Regions from separate parts of the Peribacillus sp. V2I11 genome, predicted to be linked through region 4. Evidence: riboswitches for the same ligand, from Rfam matches in the RefSeq annotation. Region 4 holds a riboswitch; each other region holds the start of a gene.

What was found. Region 4 has a riboswitch for S-adenosylmethionine ahead of QFZ73_RS22890 (bifunctional homocysteine S-methyltransferase/methylenetetrahydrofolate reductase). Riboswitches for the same ligand answer to the same signal wherever they lie in the genome.
Region 1: another riboswitch for S-adenosylmethionine. It lies ahead of mmuP (S-methylmethionine permease); the one in region 4 lies ahead of QFZ73_RS22890 (bifunctional homocysteine S-methyltransferase/methylenetetrahydrofolate reductase).
Region 2: another riboswitch for S-adenosylmethionine. It lies ahead of QFZ73_RS05490 (methionine ABC transporter ATP-binding protein); the one in region 4 lies ahead of QFZ73_RS22890 (bifunctional homocysteine S-methyltransferase/methylenetetrahydrofolate reductase).
Region 3: another riboswitch for S-adenosylmethionine. It lies ahead of QFZ73_RS13335 (methionine ABC transporter ATP-binding protein); the one in region 4 lies ahead of QFZ73_RS22890 (bifunctional homocysteine S-methyltransferase/methylenetetrahydrofolate reductase).

Annotation. Positions count from the first base shown of each region.
Region 1 covers NZ_JAUSYW010000001.1:4,778,849-4,784,698, reverse strand. Annotated here, with positions in the region: gene QFZ73_RS23445 (helix-turn-helix domain-containing protein) at 1-12, shown strand, start outside; gene QFZ73_RS23440 (hypothetical protein) at 579-746, opposite strand; gene mmuM (homocysteine S-methyltransferase) at 1,103-2,065, opposite strand; gene mmuP (S-methylmethionine permease) at 2,055-3,449, opposite strand; SAM riboswitch class I at 3,532-3,634, opposite strand; gene QFZ73_RS23425 (flavin reductase family protein) at 3,863-4,471, opposite strand; gene QFZ73_RS23420 (alpha/beta hydrolase) at 4,492-5,100, opposite strand; gene QFZ73_RS23415 (ring-cleaving dioxygenase) at 5,100-5,850, opposite strand, start outside.
Region 2 covers NZ_JAUSYW010000001.1:1,125,099-1,130,948, reverse strand. Annotated here, with positions in the region: gene QFZ73_RS05505 (iron-containing alcohol dehydrogenase family protein) at 1-822, opposite strand, end outside; gene QFZ73_RS05500 (MetQ/NlpA family ABC transporter substrate-binding protein) at 885-1,706, opposite strand; gene QFZ73_RS05495 (methionine ABC transporter permease) at 1,762-2,430, opposite strand; gene QFZ73_RS05490 (methionine ABC transporter ATP-binding protein) at 2,417-3,433, opposite strand; SAM riboswitch class I at 3,503-3,607, opposite strand; gene QFZ73_RS05485 (MBL fold metallo-hydrolase) at 3,902-4,726, shown strand; gene QFZ73_RS05480 (hypothetical protein) at 4,830-5,018, opposite strand; gene QFZ73_RS05475 (YheE family protein) at 5,104-5,307, opposite strand; gene QFZ73_RS05470 (YheC/YheD family endospore coat-associated protein) at 5,371-5,850, opposite strand, start outside.
Region 3 covers NZ_JAUSYW010000001.1:2,771,422-2,777,271, forward strand. Annotated here, with positions in the region: gene QFZ73_RS13330 (O-acetylhomoserine aminocarboxypropyltransferase/cysteine synthase family protein) at 1-1,068, shown strand, start outside; SAM riboswitch class I at 1,186-1,299, shown strand; gene QFZ73_RS13335 (methionine ABC transporter ATP-binding protein) at 1,448-2,482, shown strand; gene QFZ73_RS13340 (methionine ABC transporter permease) at 2,475-3,143, shown strand; gene QFZ73_RS13345 (MetQ/NlpA family ABC transporter substrate-binding protein) at 3,159-3,995, shown strand; gene QFZ73_RS29150 (YuzK family famiily protein) at 4,160-4,300, shown strand; gene sufC (Fe-S cluster assembly ATPase SufC) at 4,753-5,538, shown strand; gene sufD (Fe-S cluster assembly protein SufD) at 5,554-5,850, shown strand, end outside.
Region 4 covers NZ_JAUSYW010000001.1:4,670,995-4,676,844, forward strand. Annotated here, with positions in the region: gene ligD (DNA ligase D) at 1-532, opposite strand, end outside; gene ku (non-homologous end joining protein Ku) at 684-1,526, shown strand; gene QFZ73_RS22885 (MOSC domain-containing protein) at 2,044-2,694, shown strand; SAM riboswitch class I at 2,805-2,903, shown strand; gene QFZ73_RS22890 (bifunctional homocysteine S-methyltransferase/methylenetetrahydrofolate reductase) at 3,010-4,854, shown strand; gene metH (methionine synthase) at 4,851-5,850, shown strand, end outside.

The sequences.
Region 1 (5,850 bases), 110 kb from region 4:
AACGAAACATAGCAGGTTTACCTGGCATGATTTATATCTAAAAAGCTAACCTGCCTGAGAATTTTCAGTGTTTTTAAACAGTTAGGATAAGTCGGCCTGGTTTTAATTAATCGTTAAGTTCGCCCTTTTGACGCTACCCTTAATTATTTCTGGATGACAAGAGAATATGTAGATCATACTTACTAACTGGTCTTAGTAGCTTTGGGAATTCTAATATTCCCCCAAGACTAGAAATTTCAGTTTTATTAATTAATTAGAAGAAAGTCGGCTTATTAAATGTCATCCATCATCATCATTCTGTTTTCCACTATTGCTTACTTCTATTTCCATCAAGGGAAGATTGATTTAAGTTTAATCTCCGATTTCCCCTCTTTATTTATTTGCAACGAAAGAAAAAACCATAGCAAAACTCATGGTTTTCCCCCGTATATAAAGCCAAAAATAAGAAGCAACATGAAGAGGAAGTTACGTCTTTAATTCATGTGCTTCTATTATTGGAATGCGCAATTTAATAATCCTTAAAGTAATGGAAAATTGCTCAATATAATGTCTCAACAGATATACTGCACCTCAATATATTAAGGCATCTCATCTTCTTTTTCCCGATTTTTGAAAGCTTCATGTGTGACAATATCCTCAATCTGTTCATACTGGCGGCTGTGTTCCTTCTCTTCGCTAATTCTATTATTGGGTAAATTTCCTGGATGTCCTTTTTCTTTGTGATTAAAATTTTTACCACGACTCATAACTCATTCTCTCCTTTCTATTCATTGTTTGTATAGTTTTCCCAAGCACGAAAAAAATATGATTTAATTTCTCTTTTTACTACTTTTTGCAGCAGGATTCTTTTTCAGACGAACTGCTTTGTGACAAAAAATAAAAGGTATGAGTCAACCTAAAACGATCCTTCACTTCCGTTCTCGAGCGACTTATTTCTGAAAGGCCAAGAATTAATAAGCAATTTGGCCTTTTCAAATAACTCGAATCTGAATAAAGAGCTCAAAAAGAACAGGAACCGCCTGTTTATGACGCTTCCTGTTCTTTTTATTTAAGGGTTTCCCCACTACTTATAACTTATAACAGAGTGATAACAGAAAAAGGGCTAGGAGGATACTACCACGGAAGGTCGCCACTTTCTTGAAATGTCTGCAATATGATGAGGTGCCGTTCTGCAACATCCTCCAATTAAACGTGCCCCTGCATGGTGCCATTCTTCAGATTTCAGGTCGAGCCTGTTACATGATTCTTGACCATGCCATGTTTTAGTTTCTGGATTATATGATTCACCAGAATTCGGATAAACAATAATTGGTTTATGCGTGTTTGCACGCAACACCTGTATGGCTTCCGTGATACTTGATACAGGCGCACAGTTGATGCCAATTGCTGCAATTTGCTCACTGTCCCCAAACAATCTCGTACATTCCTCCAGCAAGGTACCGTCACTTATCGCTTTTTCATTTTTCAACGAAAAGGATAGCCAAGCATAGACTTCTGGATAATCTTTCAATATTGAATGTAATACTTTTGCTTCCTGCAGGGAAGGAATCGTTTCAAATGCTAAAATATCAGCTCCTGCATCAATCAAAGCTGATATTCGTGAGCGATGAAATGCCGCTAAAGTTTCTTCTGAAACACCATAGTTCCCTACATACTCTGAACCATCTGCAAGATAAGCCCCATAAGGTCCGACTGATGCAGCAACCAATGGTTTAGGTCTAATCGTTTGATATTCTTCCTTCCAAAATTCATCTCTTGCTTTTCTTGCAAGTAAAACCGTTTTCCGGATTAGCTCCAAAGCCTCTTTTTCTTGTATTCCTCGTAGGGCGAAACCTTCAACTGTTGCTTGGTAGCTTGCCGTTATAGCACAGTCAGCACCCGCACGAAAGTAGTCAGAGTGAACCTGATAAATCACTTCTGGATTTTCAAGCAATACATGAGCAGACCACAGGGGATCGTCCAAATCACACCCATGCCTTTCAAGCTCTGTAGCTAAAGCTCCATCCAAAATCATGACTGAATGATCTCGTAAAATTGCGTCAATTGGGTTGATTTTATTCTTCATGTTTTACTCCTCTTTTCTTTATAGTTTGTGTCAGATAATAACTTCCATAGCAAAACAAAATAAAAGGTATGCCACAATATAGTGCAATTCGTTGTGTAGGATCGAATGCAATTCCTATGCAAGAGGCAAGACATAGCATAAAAGAAACGATAGGTACGAGTGGATATAAAGGTGTATGATAAGCCAAATCATTTACTGAATTTCCATCTTTTATAAATCGTCTGCGAAATAGAAACTGTGACGCGCTAATACTCATCCAAACTACAACCACGGCTAGTCCGGAAATGGATACAAGCACTATGTATACTGTATCCGGTGCAATAATACTCGAGAAAAGGGCTAAACCACCGCCCAACATACTGAAAATGACTGCATTTACCGGAACACCCCGTTTTGTCAATTTTGCAAATATTGGTGATATAGTTTTCTTATCTGCAAGTGACCAAAGCATCCTGGATGAGGCATATAGTCCTGAGTTTGCAGCAGACAAAATGGCAGTTAATATAACAAAGTTCATAATATCCGCTGCATATGGCATTCCGATCCGTTCCAGAACTGTAACAAAGGGGCTCTCTAAAACGCTTGCATCCGAAATAGGCAATAATGCGGATAAAACAACGATGGTTCCTACAAAAAAGATAATCAATCTCCATAATGTCATACGGATTGCCTTTGGTATCGTTTTTTCTGGATTCACAGTTTCTCCAGCTGCAATTCCGATTAATTCAGTTCCGGAAAATGCAAAATTCACCGCGAGCATCGTCATTAGAATGGCAAAAGCACCATTCGGAAATAAACCTGCACTTGTGAAATTGGAAAATAACGGAGCTGATTGTGAATTAATTATTGGAATAAAACCTACCATTGCCGCAGCTCCCAGAATAATAAATATCACAATAGCAAATACCTTTATGGACGCAAACCAGAATTCGGATTCAGCGAAAAACTTAACGGTCCACACATTTAATGCCAAGACCAAAATGGCAAATAGAGCACTCCATATCCAGACACTTATTGATGGAAACCATCTCTGCATCAACAATCCTGCAGCCGTGAATTCCGAACCTAGTGCAACAGTCCAAGTTAGCCAGTACAACCAGGCTACTGTATACCCTGTCCCTGGTCCGATATATTTGGCTGCGTAGCTATGAAACGCACCTGTCTCGGGCATATGTACTGCCAGTTCACCTAGACATAACATGACTAGATAAACCACTAATGCTCCAATCAGATACGAAAGGATGGTGCCAAACGGGCCAGCCTGGTGAATCGTATAACCCGAACTTAAGAATAAACCAGTTCCAATCACCCCGCCAAGCGATAGCATTATTATATGCCTTGCTTGCATTTGCCTTTGAAAATCATGCTTCCTTTTGTTCTCCATTTTACTCTCCTTAATCTTGCATCCAGAAAAAACGAAAACGCACTCTAAAAAAGAGTGCGTTACTGACAAATAAACACGTACGGTCTTATCTATCAAGGTTTCACCCCCTGGAATTAGCACAGTGTCTTTATAGACCTGTTGCTGAGGTTTCATAGGGCCAGTCCCTCCACCTCTCTGGATAAGAAATTATTTTTTTATAACTTTATCAATCTATGAAAAATTTGTCAAGTTTTGTTTCGTTTGTAAAGACTTTCTTTTATATTCCAACAATCATGACCTCCGGCATTGAAATGATTGCTAGTCTTTGGAACTGTCGCTCACCGTATTAAAATTGCAGATAAAGTTAACCGGGATAAATTTGGTTTAAAAAATTGACGACATCTTAAAAGATGACGCCATTTTTTTCTTTTCCCTTAAGGACGTTCTATTTCAAATAATTCCCCAAGTTTTGTATAAGTATGACCCGCTAATCTTGCTACAGGTTTTAGCCCATTCTGGTCAATTCGGCCATTATGGTAAATATCTTGCTCTATATGATAGCAGACTATTTTCCCTATCAATAAATCACAACCAGGTTTATCCAGGGAACCTGCCAATGGTAACGTATGCTCCAATGTACATTCAAAGCGTACCTTCGCTTCTTGCAATCCAGGTACGGATACCTTATCACTAACAGCCGTCGTGAAATTAGTAAGACCCAATTCGCTTTCGTCAGAGGGGAGTTCCTTGGCCGTTCGATTTGCATCAGCAACATTATTTTCATCAGTGATATGAACAACGAATTCACCTGTTTGAATTGCATTTCGGGCTGTGTCCTTTGAAACTCCTTCTTTCCGTTGAACAGAAATGGAAATCATCGGAGGATTGGAACTGACTATGTTGAAAAAGCTGAACGGCGCTATATTGATTGTACCGGTTTCGGATTGTGTCGTAACCAGGGCTATAGGTCTCGGTATAATGCTTCCAGTCAAAAACTTATAATTTTCCCGTTCAGTCAGACTTTCAGGATTAACTGAAATCATCTTCATTCCCTCTTTCATTCTTATATAAAGTTCTTATGAAACCATGAACCTGCTGCCTCGACTTCTGAACGTGTTAACTGATGACCGTAATTTTCCCAGTGAATATCCACCCTAGCACCAGCTTGCAGTAAAATTTGATTAAGTTCATCAGTTTCTTGTGCCGGGCAAATCGGATCGTTTTTACCTGCAGCAATAAATACTGGTATATCCGAAAGGGGGGGTAAAGCAATCCCACGTCTTGGCACCATTGGATGATGAAGAATCGCTCCCTGTAGTGCCCCTTCGAAATGGAACATCAAACTTGCCGCTATATTTGCACCATTAGAATAACCTAATGCTACCACTTTGTCACGATCGAAATCATATTGGCCGGACGCAAATTCCAAGAAGTCATAAAGCTCCTTCGTACGGAAGATCAAATCTTCTTCATCAAAAACCCCTTCAGCTAAACGGCGGAAATAACGGGGCATTCCGTTTTCAAGTACATTTCCCCGTACGCTCAATACGGATGAACCCGGTGAAACCATTTCCGATAATGGCAAGAGATCAGTTTCCGTTCCTCCAGTGCCATGTAAAAGCAAAAGTAACGGAGCTTCTGGATTACTTCCTTGTTGAAAAATATGCTTCATCATTTATCCTCCTCTAGTACTCTCGGCACTGCCGGCAGTAACGTTTTCTCCATAATTCCCCTTTTTTCTTCCAACCATGGCGGCAGCATTAATTTACTGCCCATCGTTTCCTTCGTTTCATCATGAGCAAAGCCGGGTGGATCTGTGGCAACTTCAAAGAGTATGCCTCCATCTTCCCGAAAATAAATGGCATCGAAGTATTGACGGTCTTTAAAGGGTGTCACACCATAGCCATGGTTTGCGATATGCTCCCTCCATTCTTTATGATCTTCATTATCGCTTGCACGCCATGCAAGATGATGGACAGTTCCCACTCCGATTTTTCCATTTGGCAAAACCGTTTTTTTAACATCTATCAAATTTCCGATGTCCGATGTGGATTTGAAGCGGATGTAATCGCCCTCTTCCCCAATCTTTTGCAGGCCCATCACTTCCTCTAATAGTTCCATCGTTTTGATCGGTTTTGACGTCAATAATACGGCACCGCCGAATCCCTTGACTGCCTTATCAGCTGGTACACCGCCGAATGACCACTCGCTATTTTTACCTTCTTTACGCTCAACCAGCTCAAGTTTCAAATCATGCGGGTCTTGAAATTCCAGATATTCCTCACCGAAACGTGAAACCTTTTCAAAGTCTATGTTAAATTTACCCAAACGCATTTCCCAGAAGCCCATTGACCCTTCCGGAACGGCATATGTTGTAATCCCCACTTGTCCAGAGCCAATTGTACCTCGGTATGCTTCAGGC
Region 2 (5,850 bases), 3.5 Mb from region 4:
CCCGTGAAGTAAATGATGAGCTTGCGTGATGGTAGTCAGGCCATTGTGAATGGAGTGGGCACCGGCAACGCGCAAGTACTGGTCGCCAAAGCCGCCAACTAGACCACTGGTGATGATGTTCGTTTCAATTACACGCTGCAGCGCGTCTGTCCATTTACCCTTTTCCAAATCAGCTAAGGCTTCCTCGCCATATGTCAATAAAACTTCCTGGCATTGCCTTGCGGCTATATGGGCCAATTCAATACAAACGGACTTGGTGGCAAGCTTTTCGGCCAGTGCATTGCCCTCATACCATTTCGCCAATGTATCGCCGATTCCAGCCCGTAAATAGTTAATAGGCGAATTCAGAAGAATTCCTGGTTCGATAAATAACATCCAAGCGCTTTTTTCATGAATATCATAGCGGACATATGAACCATTATCATCATAAATGACACTCAACGGTGTCCAGGCAGCGCAGGTGGAAGCTAAGGTAGGAATGAGGATGATTTCCTTTTGAAGCGAGTTTCCGGCAGATTTGGCGAGGTCGAGCAGCTTACCGCCGCCAATGCCGATTAATGCATCCACACCTTGTTCAAGAGCAGACTTATTGACACGCTCAATTTCTGCGTCACTGCATTCCCCGCCGTATGTGAAAAAGATCGTCTCAATATTTTCTAAGGAAGGAAAAAAGGGTTCAGCAACTTCCCATGATTTTCTTCCATGAATAACGAGCACTTTACGAATGTTCCATTTACTCAGTTTTGCTTCCAGGTTTTCAAGGACATTAGCTTTACAGGCGTAATAAGCGGGGCCGCTGCGGACCTCCAGTAAGGTATTCATATTCTTTCTCCTTAATGAAAGGCCTGTTCCCAGTGAAGGGGAAGCAGGCCTTGATTATTTGATCAATTCATCCAGTCAGGTTTTCCGAATCCGGCAAATTTGTCATCGATCACTTTTTCAAACTGGTCGGATTCCACTACTGATTTAATATCCTTGGCAAATTGAGCGTCTATATCTTTTGTATTCACTGCAACAACGTTTCGATACATATCCGGCATTTTTTCTAAAACAAGGGCATCCTTTAGGTCCATTTTCGCTGCAAGAGCGAAGTTGCCAGGGACCGCTGATAGGTCAACACTGTCTGTTGCCCGTGGCAATTGAGCGGATTCCAATGGTTTGAGCTGGATGTTTTTTGGATTTTTCGTTACATCCTTTTCAGATATTTTTAAAGGATCGACATCCGGATCGACTTCAATCAACCCTTCATCCACCAGCACTTTAAGTGCACGTGCGAGGTTAACCGGATCATTGGGCACTGCAAGGGATGTACCATCTTTAATTTCTTTCAATGATTTATACTTGTTCGAATATATGCCCATTGGTGCTGTTGGAACAATGATAAGGTCGGAAAGCTTTAAATCATTTTCTTTAGCGAAGTTGTCCATGTACACTTTATGCTGGAATAGGTTGGCGTCGATTGAATGGTTGCCAAGCGACTTATTCGGCTGGATATAGTCGGTGAATTCGACGATTTCTATTTTGTAACCGAGATCTTCAAGACCTGGTTTGATGGCCTCTTTAACCATATCGGCGTAGGGACCGGTAGTCGCCCCGATCTTCAATTCTTTTTTGTCTTCAGTTTTTGGGGATGCATCATCGCTTCCGCAAGCTGCTAAGCCAAGGGCAAGTGCACAGACTGATAATAACGAAGCTATTTTCTTCATTTGAAATTCCTCCTGAGTAATGAAATGTATTGAATCATTGAAATAATGACTGATCCTATCGTTTGTTAACAATGTATGAGGCTTTGTCACCAACCATTTGAATGATTTGCACAAGGCAGATCAGCACGACGATCGTCGTGATCATGACTGTGTTGTCATAACGGTAATATCCGTACCGGATGGCAAGGTCGCCAATTCCGCCTCCGCCGATTGTCCCTGCCATTGCAGAGTAACCGATTAGCGAAATGGTCGTTAATGTCAATCCTTGAATGATTCCCGGTTTTGCCTCTGGAAGAAGTACATCCTTAATGATCATCCATGGAGTGGCACCTACGGCAATTGCAGCTTCAATCACTCCTCTGTCTATTTCACGTAATGCCGATTCAACGATTCTTGCAAAAAAAGGTATTGCCGATACGGACAGGGAAACAGAAGCCGCTCTTGGCCCTATCGTCGATCCCGTAAGAAGGTCCGTTAAAGGAAGGAGGGCGACCAAGAGAATGATGAACGGGATTGAACGTACAATATTGACTGCGAAACCGAGAGATCGATTCACGATGCTATTTTCAAAAAATAAATTCCTGGTTGTCGTAAACAGCAATACTCCAAGCGGTAAACCGATCAGCAGAGCTACTGCAAGGGAAACGCCGACCATATAAATCGTTTCAAGAAAGGCTTTATTAAGATCAGGTAAAATATTGACGATGGGATCAAGCAGTGACATGTTTTAACACCTCCACAGAACTGGAACGACTTTTTATATATTCCAATGTCGAATGAATTTGGGTGGCATCGCCAATTAACTCGATGATCAAAATGCCTAAAGGGACATCCTGGATATACTCAATTTTACCGTGTAAAATATTACCCTTTACTGAATGGGATTGGAGAGTATCCGAAAGAATCGACTCACCGGCGGTTTGCCCTTCGAATTGAATTTTAATAATCGTACCTTTACTTTCTTCAAGCAAGTGCGAAGGGAGTTCGAAATCCAGTACACTGCTAATGAATTGCTTCGTTAACTCCTGCTTAGGCTGTGAAAATATTTCATAAACGGGGCCTTCCTCAATTACCCGGCCATCCTGCATGACGGCGACTCGGTGGCATAGTTCTTTGACCACTTCCATTTCATGTGTAATCAACACGATGGTGATACCAAGCTCACTGCTTATCTTTTTCAATAACTGTAAAATCGCTTTTGTAGTTGTTGGATCAAGGGCTGAAGTCGCTTCATCACATAATAGTACAGTGGGTTCATTTGCTAAGGCGCGAGCTATGCCGACCCGCTGCTTCTGTCCACCGCTAAGCTGTGCCGGATAGACATCTTTCTTATCGCTAAGCCCTACGATTTCCAACAATTCCAATACACGTAACCTGATGGCGTCCTTCGATCGATGCGCTGCCTTTAAGGCGAAAGCGACATTTTCATAAACGGTTTTTGAACTGACCAGGGAAAAGTGCTGGAATATCATTCCGATTTTTTGGCGTTGTTTACGAAGCTCTTTACTTGATATAGAGTTTAAATCAATGCCGTCGATGATGATATTTCCACCTGTCGGACGTTCAAGCAAATTCAAGCAGCGGAGTAATGAGCTTTTTCCAGCCCCACTGTAGCCGACAATTCCATACACTTCGCCTGTTTTAATGGTCAAAGAAACGTTATCCACTCCGATAACTCGGTTTTTCTTCGAGACGTATTCCTTTCGGACTGAACGGATTTCAATCATGCGCTTTCCCCCTTAAACATTAAAAAAGCTGCCTCTATCATTCAGAAAGAGGCAGCGAAATTATATCGCGTCTTATCTTTCAGAATGCAATCATTCTGCAGGAAGTGGCACCGTTCCCTAAGGGCGGTTGCCGGACATCACAGGGCCTGATCCCTCCGTCACTCTTGATAAGTAAATTATTATTTTAGAATATTTCAAGTTTTATAATATAATCTATATTATTTGTAAAATTCGACAATGTCAATCGTTTCTGTGATTTTGGAATGATTTTTTATCGTTAAATTTGGTATGGTCCGTTAAAAAAATTCATGGAAAAAGGGCTATTATGCAATAATCCAGCAATTCCATCAAGGTTAATTATTCCAATATTTTCTTGTCAAAAAGGTAAAGTGGTACTACATTTATTATAGTGAAGTTAAAAAAAGGAAGATTAAACTATTTTGGTACAATGATGGGGGAGGCAATTGAATGATAGAGATTAAGACGATAAATGATGTGGTTTGTGTTCACGGGACTCCTGGCGGGAACAAGTCGGGGATGAGTGTTTATGTCTTTTTAACGGATGGCCTATTGATAGATACTGGAGCAGAGATTTTATTGGAAGAGCTTATTCCATTCTATGAGTCCGCAGACTTCGACTCAGTGGCACTGACTCACTATCATGAAGACCATACGGGGGGCGCTGCATGGATACAGGAACATAAAAAGGTCCCGCTTTTCATTCACTCGATGTCGGTTGAGGTTTGTGCAAAGGATGCTGTATATCCTGAATATCGCAAAATTTTCTGGGGAAAGAGAGACGCCTTTAAAGCTGAGCCGCTAGGGAAGGCCATTCATTCCCGTACCCAAACGTGGGAGCCGATTTTTACCCCTGGTCATGCGAAGGACCATATGGTGTATTTGAATCACAGTAATGGCATGCTCTTTTCAGGAGACCTTTTCGTAACGCCAAAAACAAAGCTTGTCTTACGGGAGGAGTCTGTCCCGGTCATCATCGGTTCCATAAAAAAATTACTTCAATATGACTTTGGGGAAGTGTTTTGCTGCCATGCTGGGCATGTGCCTGATGGGAAGGAAATGTTCCGGAAAAAACTCGATTATTTGGAAAACCTCCAAGGTGAAATTTTAAACTTACATTCTCAAGGGCTGACCGTTCATGAAATCCAGCAGGTCGTTTTACCGAACCGCTATCCCCTTATCGAGATATCTGGGCATGAATGGGATTCAGAACATATCATTACATCGATATTAAACGAAAATATTTTAAGTGCGAGGGAGAATGGAACTATTTGAATGTTATCCGTTTAACGGTCTGACTGCATACACATGGAGATGAACGGGATAGGTAAGTCCACATCAAATAAAGGAGAGCCCTCCATAAGAGAGCCCACATAATTTATTTATTGATATTGGGATCTGTTTCATCATAAAAGTCATGTGCTTCTTCGATGTTCTGAAGGTTAGCGACTTCATACACATTTCCGCCCGCCATTCCTTCATTGATGATACGGTCGATATCCAGGTAAACGGAATCCTTGCCATCATATTCGGTATCCTTTAAAAATGTCATTTTTTCTTTATCCAAAATAAATCCCTCCTAGCTTTTTCTTTAGTTTAGGCAAAGGAGTTTTTTTTATTCTGTTTAGGGATTTCATGAATGTAAAGGGGGTTCATTCGTATACATGGAAGATCATTAAATCATGTATCATGCTTTTGAGTTTGGTTTCATCTGTTTCGGAAGGCGGATTGGCTGTCCACTCGATGGATCCATCTTTATGATACAAGGCTTGGACTGCCTGCTTGTTGAAATAAAAGGAAATTTTCCATCCTGGCAGATTCTTATGTAATGGTGCCCATTGAAAATGAGTGATCATATGTATTACCTCCATATATACAGTTTCTCATTTAATTATAATGGAAAACGGCAGATGGAGGTGTTATTTTATTGTTAGGTTGGGAAAAGTTAATTCAATGAAAAGTTTTTTTAAATGCAAAAGCCTATTTGTTTCAATTTCCTCCTCATCGAATTGCATGGGCTTTGAGTTTACTTCGTATATGAAGAGAGAGCCTGATTCGTCTTCCCCTATATCAATGGAAAACTCTCCGAGAAACCCGATTTTTTTTGAAAGTATCTCTCCGCATTTTTGGGCGATAGTCTCTAATTTCAGATTCAGGCTTCTTGATTGCAGGTCTTGATAAGGAAAAAGCTTACCCCCTCGGGGAGTGTGGGTGGTGATTTCCTGAGTTTGTGACATCCTTACCGCTTTGCCGGTCACTTTATAAAAACCTTTTTCATAATGGACGAGAATCCGGTAATCGTAACGATGTCCAAAAAGTTTTTTTGGTATGATCGCCTGTTGAGCAATGTAGCTCCTTTTTAATAAATCCCTTTTTTTTGTTTCCCAGAATGACGCGAA
Region 3 (5,850 bases), 1.9 Mb from region 4:
GCAACATCAAGCGGAATGGCTGCCATCTCACTTTCAATCCTGAATATTGCGGCTGCAGGGGATGAGATTGTTTCAGCCTCTACATTATATGGCGGTACGTATAACCTTTTTGAAAATACTCTTCCTAAATATGGAATCAAAGTGAAGTTCGTTTCTCCCGATGACCCTGAAAATTTCAAAAGGGCGATTACGCCAAGAACTAAGGCCATTTTTGCTGAAACGATCGGAAATCCAAGTTTGAGGGTGCTCGATATGGAAGCGGTAGCGGAAATCGCCCATGATGCAGGCATACCTTTAATCATTGATAATACCTTCGCGACACCATATCTATGCAGACCAATTGACTTTGGAGCGGATATTGTGATCCATTCCGCTACAAAATGGCTTCTGGGAAATGGAACGACGCTAGGCGGTGTCATCGTGGATGGAGGGAAGTTCGATTGGAACTCGCCAAACTACCCTGGCTTCACGGAGCCCGACCCAAGTTACGACGGTCTGGTATACGCCGAGGCAGTTGGACCTGCAGCATTCATAACGAAAGCCCGAGTCCAGTTACTCCGTGATTTAGGTCCTGCGTTAAGTGCCCAAAGTGCTTTCCAGTTTACGCTTGGACTTGAAACGCTGCATGTAAGGATGAAAGAGCATCTATCAAACACCAAGTCTGTCATTAAATATTTAAAAAACCATCCTGCGGTGACTTGGGTTTCACATCCTGGTGATGAGGATCATCCCGATAAAGCCCTTGCGGATAAATATTTGCCAAAGGGAGCTGGATCTGTCGTTACATTTGGGATACAAGGTAATCGCGAAGCTGGGGCAAAACTTATCAATTCGGTGGAATTATGGTCCCATGTAGCGAATGTTGGGGATGCGAAGAGCTTGATCATCCACCCAGCCAGTACGACCCATCAACAATTGAATGAGGCGGGTCTTGCGAAAGCGGGTGTGCGTGCTGATCAAGTCCGTTTATCCATTGGGATTGAAAATGTAGAGGATTTAATAGAAGATTTGGAACAGGCAATTGAAAAAGCGACGAATATCGTCTCCTTGACTTCCAAAACGGTTTAAGCAAAGTTCCTGTTCATTCTTGTACTAGAAATAATATACATTGCGCTCCTTTTTTATCTATGATAAAATTTCACCATACTAAAGAACTTAATGATGTACAAATATTCTATATATTAGCTCTTATCAAGAGAGGTGGAGGGATGTGCCCGATGAAACCCGGCAACCGACAAGGAGAAATTCCTTGGAAAGGTGCCAATTCACACAAAGTTTAATCACTTTGGAAGATGAGAGGAAGGCCTGTTTCTTCACCTGCCTTTCTGCTCATGCAGAAAGGTTTTTTCTTTTTTTTGGGGAAAAATGATATGAGAAACAGACTAATAATGTAGAGAAATCAACTAAGTTCATAGGTTTTATTGGATAAAAAAAGAGGTGAGGATTAATGATTACATTGACGAAAGTCAGTAAGCTGTTCCGTACAGGAAAAGGAAACAGTGAGACGATCAAGGCTGTAAATAATGTGAATGTTGAAATAAATAAAGGCGAGATTTTCGGTATCATCGGTTACAGTGGGGCGGGGAAGAGTACTTTGATCAGAATGCTCAATGGATTGGAAACACCCACAGAGGGATCCGTTGTGGTGGCTGAAAAGGAAATTTCAAAAATTAAAGGGGCTCAGCTCCGTAAGGCCCGTCAAGAAATAAGCATGATTTTCCAACATTTCAATCTATTATGGTCAAGGACCGTTCAGGAGAATATTTCTTTCCCTTTGGAAATTTCAGGAATTTCTAAAACTGAACGAACCAAGCGTGTGAACGAATTGATCAAGTTAGTCGGACTGGAAGGCAGGGAAAAGGCCTATCCTTCACAATTAAGCGGAGGGCAAAAGCAAAGGGTGGGGATAGCCAGGGCTCTGGCAAATGATCCTAAAGTGCTGCTTTGTGATGAAGCGACTTCTGCATTGGATCCACAGACTACCGACTCAATACTCGAATTGCTTGTTGACATCAATCAGCGCCTGGGATTGACGATCGTTTTGATAACACATGAAATGCATGTAATACGTAAAATCTGTCATCGCGTCGCCGTGATGGAAAGCGGGCAAGTTGTTGAACAGGGTCCTGTCCTGGATGTTTTCAAGAATCCTAAAGAACAAATGACGAAGCGTTTCGTGCAACAAGTAACGGAACCAGAAGAAACGAAAGAAACGATGGACCATTTGCTCGAACGCTATCCTGCAGGCAAAGTGATTCAATTGACCTTTGTAGGTGATCATGCAGAAAGCCCGTTGATCACCAAGCTTGTACGTAACTTCGAGTTGGATGTCAATATCGTTCAAGGTAAGATATCCCAAACAAGAAGCGGTTCATATGGAACATTGTTTATCCATCTTGATGGCACAGAGGATGAAATGCTCCGCGCAATCGAATTCATTAAAGCACAGCAGGTAGGCGTGGAGGTGATTACTCATGCTTGAAGAATTATTGCCGAATGTTGATTGGGAAGACATTATTGAAGCAACGAAAGAAACGCTTTACATGACAAGCGTCTCTGTAGTGGCAACCTTTTTTATAGGCATAATATTAGGATTGATCCTGTTCCTGACAGGGAAGGGGAATATGTGGGGAAACCGGGCAGTCAACGGGGTCATGAGTGCTGTCGTTAATATATTCCGTTCCATTCCATTTCTTATTTTGATCGTGCTGCTCATTCCTTTCACTAAAGCGCTTGTCGGTTCCATGATTGGAGAGAACGCTGCACTGCCGGCACTTATTATCGGTGCGGCCCCATTTTATGCGCGTATGGTCGAAATCGGCCTTCGTGAAATCGATAAAGGTGTAATTGAAGCCGCTAAATCGATGGGGGCAAAAACGAGCACGATCATTTGGAAGGTCCTTCTTCCAGAGTCGATGCCTGCCCTTATTTCCGGGATCACGGTAACATCGATCGCATTGGTTGGATATACCGCAATGGCTGGGGTCATCGGCGCTGGCGGGCTTGGTAATCTAGCCTATTTGGAAGGCTATCAAAGAAGTCAAAATGACGTTACGCTTGTAGCGACTGTCGTTATTCTAATTATCGTCTTTATAATTCAAATTATTGGAGATGTGATTACATCTAAATTGGACAAAAGATAAAGGGAGATGACTAGGATGAAAAAGTTTTTAGGATTTGCATTAATTTTAGTGTTATCTATCGCTTTGGCTGCTTGTGGAAGTGAAAAGGATAAAAGCGGCAGTGATACGGAGAAAGAATCGAAGAAATTAGTTGTAGGGGCATCCAATGTTCCGCATGCTGAAATCCTCGAGGAAGCTAAGCCGCTTCTTAAAGAAAAAGGAATCGAATTGGAAATCGAAACATTCCAGGACTATGTTTTACCGAATAAGGCGTTGAATGATAAGGAATTGGATGCTAACTATTTTCAGCACATTCCTTACTTAGAGGCGCAAATTAAAGAAAATGGATATGATTTCGTCAATGCTGGCGGAATCCATATCGAGCCAATAGCACTATACTCACAAAAATATAAAAGCATCGATAAACTTCCTGATGGGGCAACAATCATTTTGAGCAGCTCTGTCGCTGATCATGGACGCGCTTTATCCCTTTTAGAAAAGAATGGCCTGATCACTTTGAAAGAAGGCATCGATAAAACGACGGCTACAACTAAAGACATCGTTGAAAATAAGAAAAACCTTAAATTCGATGCTGAATATGAAGCGGCACTGCTTCCTAAAATTTATGAGAGCGGCGAAGGCGATGCTGTCTTGATCAACTCCAACTATGCAATTGACGCAGGTTTGAATCCGATTGAAGATTCGATTGCAATTGAAGATTCGGAATCACCATATGTGAATGTCATTGCAGTAAACAAAGGTGACGAAAATAAAGAAGCAATAAAAGCGCTTGTAGAAGTATTGCATTCTAAAGAAATTCAAGATTTCATCCTTAAAGAATACGATGGTGCAGTTGTACCGGCGGATAAATGATTCAAGAATGGCGACCTGATTTAATTCAGGTCGTTTTTTCATGTTTAATCATGAAAGTGAAGGGTATAGAGATGATGAAGGTAATAAAATGATACACAAATTTGAAAGGATGGTTCACTATCAATACTCTAGATTTAAATGTAACAAGCGAAATGGAAAAGGCGATGCAGTCTTCACATGGGATTGGCTACAGTGAGTACAGTAGAAACTTAGACCTCCGTATCGAGGTTGAGAAAGAACGGGATAGGGAACATGTAAAGTGCAACAAAATGGTCCAGGACCTACAACGCAAAATTCACGGCTAAGCATATAAAAGAATTCTTTAAAAGATCGGTCTGTAGAGGTAAAATGGTAAATGGTCCATAAAATAAGGGGTTTCCTTATTGGATGAACTTACATAATGCCTGACAGTCCGATCTTTTTCTTTTTAAAGCGGAACATTCATACCTTGCAATTGAATTCATCGCACATATATTAATAAGGACGAAGATTTGCCGAATAATAAGATAATTTTAACAAAAGCTAAAATAAGTATGTATATGCAGTAAACAGGCTATATCTGTTAGTATTGTAAGAATAGGACAGGTTTTTAACATGGAAGAAGTGGAAACCTCTATCTATTTAGTTGATTCCAAATTGGATTTGTTATAAAATTGGAATGAGAATAAAGTGAGAATGCTTTTACGTAAATTATAGTTAAGAAAGTAATCTTTACTTTCTGGTAATAAAATTGGAATTAGTTCACGGAGGTATTATTATGTCAGCTTCTACATTAACGGTTAAAGATCTTCACGTATCAATTGAAGGTAAAGAGATTTTAAAAGGGGTAAACCTTGAAGTCAAAGGTGGAGAAATCCATGCGATCATGGGACCAAATGGAACTGGTAAATCCACTTTATCATCAGCGATCATGGGTCACCCTAAATATGAAGTAACTAGCGGAAGCATCACATTCGATGGTGAAGATGTATTGGAAATGGAAGTAGACGAGCGCGCTCGTGTAGGTCTATTCCTAGCTATGCAATATCCAAGTGAAATCAGCGGTGTTACAAATGCTGACTTCTTACGTTCTTCCATTAACGCACGCCGTGAAGAAGGCGATGAAATTTCATTGATGAAATTCATCCGTCAAATGGACCAAAAAATGGAATTCCTTGAAATGGATGAAGATATGGCGCAACGCTATTTGAATGAAGGTTTCTCAGGCGGAGAGAAAAAACGCAACGAGATTCTTCAATTAATGATGATCCAACCTAAAATTGCAATCCTGGATGAGATTGATTCAGGTCTAGATATCGATGCACTTAAAGTCGTTTCAAAAGGAATCAACGAAATGCGCGGAGAAGACTTTGGATGCTTGATCATCACTCACTACCAACGTCTATTAAATTACATCACTCCTGATTTCGTACATGTTATGATGCAAGGACGTGTCGTAAAATCAGGCGGTCCTGAACTTGCTGCCCGCTTGGAAGCGGAAGGTTATGACTGGATTAAACAAGAATTGGGCATTGAAGACGAAACTGTTGGCGAAGAAGCGTAAGTAGGAGGATTTGCAATGACTACAGAAACGAAATTACCGTTTGAACAAGAGGATATAAGCTCCTATTCAACTAAAAATAATGATCCAGCTTGGCTATCCGAGCTTCGGATTCAAGCGTTTTCTGAATTAGAAAAGCTCCCGATGCCAAAACCGGATAAAACGAAGATCGATAAATGGAATTTTACTTCTTTCAAGACCCATACGGTTGAAAGTGAAGCTTTTGCCTCTTTAGAGGAGCTTCCGGAAGAAATTAAATCCATCATTGAAGAAAATGAAAACTTATACATTCAACGCAATAATACGCCGGCACAT
Region 4 (5,850 bases):
ATAGGGTGACCTTATTCAAGGCATTATCCAAAACGTCAAAACTCTCTATTAATTGTATCAAAGCCTTATCGCTGGGATCAGGCGGCATAGAAAAGCCAAGTTTTGCCCCCATATTCAACATCAATTCCCTTCTTTCTTCCATAGGTTTAGCTGCTACGTCTTTTCCGCTGATGCGAAGCAGGTCAAACGCTATAAACCGGCATGGGGAAAAGCGGGCTTTTTCTGAAATTAAGGATTGTTTCCCAAGGCGTCCTCGCCACTGTATTTGAAAAAAGTCCGCTTTCGCCTGATTGGTAAGCCAGACCAATTCTCCATCTATCTGAAGCGGGAGATAATCTTCCAGGTCCAGATCTTTGATGTAAGCAATGATTTCTGGGAATTGTGGTGATAATTCCTTCTCGTTCCGACTCGAAATGTTTATGGTATCGGAGTCTATCGATAAAATAGCCCTAAAGCCGTCATATTTGACTTCATAACGCCAATCCTTGGAGTTGGGGGCTTCGGGGTAATAGGTTGGCAGCATCGGTTTCATTTTTGTATTTACCTCCGCAAATAATTGATTAACATTATTTTGCCAAAAAAACGAAGTGTTAGAGTTGGCAATTGTTTTTTCGGTTTTTTTTGAACAAAGTGGAATAATAAAATTGTTCTTCTCTTTAAAAATAAGTTATGAGGTGACGAATATGCATACGATGTGGAAGGGGAGCATATCATTCGGTTTGGTGAACATTCCGATCAAACTTCATGCTGCAACGGAGGATAAGGATATTTCTTTGAGGACGTTGCATAAGGAATGCCATTCACCGATTAAATACGAAAAGGTTTGTCCGGTATGCCAGAAAGAAGTGGGGAAGGATGATATAGTCCGCGCTTTTGAGTATACAAAGGGAAAGTTTGTTGTATTGGAAGACAATGAACTAGAACAACTGAAAAAACAAAACGAAGAAAAAGCCGTGGAAATCGTGGATTTCGTTAAAATTGAAGAAATAGATCCCATTTATTTTAACCGGAGTTATTACATGTCCCCTAATGACGGAGGGATAAAAGCTTATTCCCTTTTGAGGCAGGCCCTCAAGGAGTCGAATAAAGTAGGGTTAGCGAAAATCATCATTCGCTCTAAAGAACAAATGGCGGTAATACGAGTCGTTGATAATACCTTGGTGATGGAAACGATCCATTATCCGGATGAAGTCCGCTCCACAGCGGATGTTCCGAATATCCCTGCCAATGATACCATTGTAAAAAAAGAAATCGATACCGCCGTATTATTGATAGATCAATTAACGACTACTTTCGATCCGTCAAAATACACCGATGACTATCGAACCGCGTTACTTGAATTGATTGAATCAAAGAAAACGGGACAGACGGCGATTGCAGCCAAAACAAAAGAACCAGTTTCCAACAATGTAACCGATTTAATGGAGGCATTACAGGCATCCATTGACCGTACGAAACATGATGAACCGGAAAAGAAAAAGACGACCCGAAAGAAAGCGGCACCGAAAAAAAAGAAACAAGCTTAAACAGGAAGCTGAGCGGAAGACGCATGATGTCGCTCGGCTTTCTGCTTGTTTTAGCAAGGGGTTTTGCCTTCTGATAAGGTAATGAAAGTGACTTAACAGGGAGAGAATTACATAGGGAAGGAAAAGTACAAATAGGTAGGTGGATCACGATGCAAGGGACTGAATGGAATTAAAAGAAAATGATGGATTGAAATGAAGGCAAAAAAATTCGCTCCCTAAAGAGCGACAATGAGGAATTCAATCGTGAAAATCAACATATAGGCGAACGGTTGTAGTTTTCGACTATATATTGTGTTCATATTCTACCATATTTAATTCTGAAATAGCAACAAAATTACTGAAACTAACCTATGAATTTTTCTGGAAATCAATGATATTTTGCCCACTTAACCGCGCATGTGGCTTTTGCATATTCAGATTTGCTATATTCTTATAAAAACTACAGAATAAAATGGATTTTTAGTATAATTTATACAATATGAGTTGATATAAATTAAATATGAATGGAAGATGCAAAATGGAAAATGGAAAAATCAAATCACTTCATGCCGGGAAGCCGAAACATGAAATTTTTTCGAATATCGATATCTTTTCAGCCATGGATAAACAAGCACAGGATAATGTGACAGTGACTAAATCAGGCATAATTGGTGATGGGGTAGGTAATGTAAAGTTCCATGGAGGTCCTGATCGGGCTTTGTGTTTTTACCCCTTTGAGCATTATTCATTATGGAATGAAAAATTCTCTAAAAAGCTGGATCTCCCTGCATTCGGTGAAAATTTAACCATAGCGGGGATGAGGGAAGAAACAACTTATATCGGCGATATTTATCAAATAGGCGATGTGATTGTTCAAATTAACCAGGGGAGGATTCCTTGTTCGACCATTTCCCACTTCAATCAAGAACCTAAGTTTTTGGAACTCGTGCTGAAAAAGAGTTTCACTGGTTATTTTGCAAGAGTACTTCAAGAAGGAACGATAAATAAACAAAACGAGATCGTGCTAATAGATCGTTTGCAAGAAAAAATTTCAGTTCATTATGCAGCAGAGGTAATCCTTCATAAACGAGATGGGCTTGAAGGCGCAAACGCTTTACTTACACTAGACTCGTTAGCGGAAGACTGGAAACAAAGGATCTTGAAGAGGGTTCAAGCTGTAAAAGATTGAATGATTTTTGCAAAAGTGAAAAAAATGTTGATCAGGTATTGAAATTGACAGATTATTAATGTAAATTAAATATAATCAAATTTTGAAATCTTATGAAAATTATATAAATGATCTTATCGAGAGAGGTGGAGGGACTGGCCCGAAGAAACCTCAGCAACCAGCTTAGGCAAAGGTGCTAAATCCAGCAAGCAGAGCTTGATAGATGAGGAGAATGTTTCAAAAAACCTTCTTCTTTGAGAAGGTTTTTTTTTTCCTTTTCTCTCATACTCTTAGAATACGACAAAAACATGATTGTTTTTGAGAGAGGGTGTAATGATGAATTTTCGTAAAGAAGTGAAAGAAAGAATGCTGGTTGGGGAAGGGGCAATGGGGACCTTATTGTACTCAAATGGCATCGATCAATGTTATGAGGAATTAAACTGTACGAACCCAGATCAAATAGAGTCCATCCACCGTGATTATTTGGAAGCTGGTGCAGATATCCTTCAATCGAATACATACGGTGCCAATTTCAACAAATTGAAACGGTATGGACTTGAGGATGAAGTAAGCAAAATCAATCGCCAGGGAGTCATTCTTGCTAAAAAAGCGGCAAAAGGTAAGGCATACGTCTTTGGTACCATAGGGTCACAGCGGAGTATCAGGAAATCGGATTTAAGCATGGAAGAGATAAAACGGGGTTTTCGTGAACAGCTATACAGTCTGTTGATGGAAAACCCTGATGGGATTCTCTTGGAAACATTTTATGATTTGGAAGAACTGGAAACCGTCCTGCAAATCGTCAAAAATGAAACTGGACTGCCGATCATCGCAAATGTTTCGATGCATGAACTGGGTAATCTTCAAAATGGAATCCATTTAAATGAAGCCTTTCAAAAACTCGAGCAATTGGGTGCCGATGTTGTCGGTGTGAATTGCCGTCTCGGTCCACATCATATGATTCGGGCCTTGGAAGAAGTGAGTTTGCCAAAGCAAGCATCGATTGCCATATACCCTAATGCCAGCCTCCCGGATTATGTGGATGGAAGGCTCGTCTATAAAGCTGTACCGGAATATTTCGGTTCAAGTGCCCTAGAACTTCGTGAGCAAGGTGCTGCAATCATAGGAGGGTGCTGTGGAACGACTCCCCTGCATATTCAAGCTGTAAAGAATGCGATTAGAAGTTTGGCTCCCGTGAAAGATAAAGTTACGAAATTCCGCGAAATAGAAAAAATTGAAGTGAGCGATAGAGAATTGGAACTTCCCCTGTACGAAAAGGCCAAAACAGAAAGGACGATTCTTGTTGAACTTGATCCACCGAAAAAGTTGGGAATAGAGAGCTTTATGATTGGTGCTGAGGTTTTGAAAAAAGCAGGGGTCGATTCCATTACATTAGCGGATAATTCACTTGCCTCACCAAGGATATCGAATGATGCACTGGCTAATTTACTGAAGAACCAATTGAATATAAAGCCGATGGTGCATATAACATGCCGTGATCGAAATTTGATTGGCCTGCAGTCACATTTAATGGGTCTGCAGACAGTGGGGCTGAACGAATTATTGATCATCACTGGAGATCCTTCAAAAATAGGGGATTTCCCGGGTGCCACTTCTGTTTATGATTTATCTTCGTTTGATCTAATAAGTATGGTCAAACAATTTAATGAAGGTCTTTCCTATTCCGGTCAAAGTTTGGGTCAACGGGCAAATTTTAAAATTGCGGCAGCTTTTAATCCCAATGTGAAATATCTGGATAAAGCCGTACTGAGGATGGAAAAGAAGATTGCCTGCGGTGCTCAATCCTTTTTGACACAGCCAATTTATTCGGTGGAGCAGATCGAGGAAGTATATGAGGCTACAAAACATTTAGATACCCCGATTTTCATCGGTATCATGCCCTTGACAAGCACACGGAACGCCGAATTCATCCATAATGAGATCCCAGGCATCAAATTGCCTGATAATGTTAGAAGGGCCATGGCTTTAGCGGGGGATGACCCTGTAAAGTCAAGGATTGAAGGGGTCAATATCGCGCGAGAGCTAGTGGACGCGGCAAGGGAAAAATTCAAGGGCATATATTTAATCACTCCGTTCCTTCGCTATGAAATGACGGCTGAACTTACGAAATATATTAGAAAAGTCGATAGTAAACAGACATCAGAGGTGGAAAGTACATGAATAAAAAAGCGATTCAAGATCAGTTAAATTCTAAGATTCTCCTTCTTGATGGGGCGATGGGAACCATGCTTCAAGCGGAGAATTTGACGGCAGAGGATTTTGGCGGGGAACAATTCGAGGGCTGCAATGAATATTTATCACTGACGCAACCGGAAATCATCCAATCCATCCATGAAAAATATTTAGCGGCGGGTGCAGATATCATTGAAACAAATACCTTCGGAGCGACGAGCATCGTTCTTGAGGAATACCAAATAAGCACGATCGCCTACAAGCTTAATAAAATTTCAGCTGAGCTTGCCGTTAAAGCATGTGAAAAGTATTCCAATGATGAATGGCCAAGGTATGTAGCTGGCTCGATGGGTCCCACTACAAAAACGCTTTCCGTAACAGGGGGAACGACTTTTGATATTTTAACCGATTCTTACGAAGAACAGGCACGGGGTCTCTTGGATGGCGGGGTGGACTTGCTATTGGTGGAAACCTGTCAGGATATGCTTAATGTCAAGGCTGCCTTTTCCGGAATCAAAGCAGCATTCGCTAAAATAGGAAAAGATGTGCCAGTCATCATATCAGGAACAATCGAACCGATGGGCACGACACTTGCTGGCCAGTCCATAGAAGCTTTTTATTTATCGGTTGAACATATGAAGCCCGTTGCTGTCGGCCTTAATTGTGCAACAGGGCCGGAATTCATGATAGACCATATCAGGACACTTGCAGATATATCAAATAGCGCCATCAGTTGTTATCCAAATGCCGGGCTCCCTGATGAAGAAGGCCACTATCATGAGTCACCTACTTCCCTGGCAGAGAAAATGAAGCAATTTGCCGAAAAGGGATGGGTCAATATCATTGGCGGATGTTGTGGTACGACACCAGAGCATATTAAAGAACTTTCCAGGGTCCTCGAAGGCATGAAGCCCCGTGCAATTACGGAAACAGCCCATGGTCATGCCGTATCAGGCATAGAGCCGCTCATTTATGATGATTCAA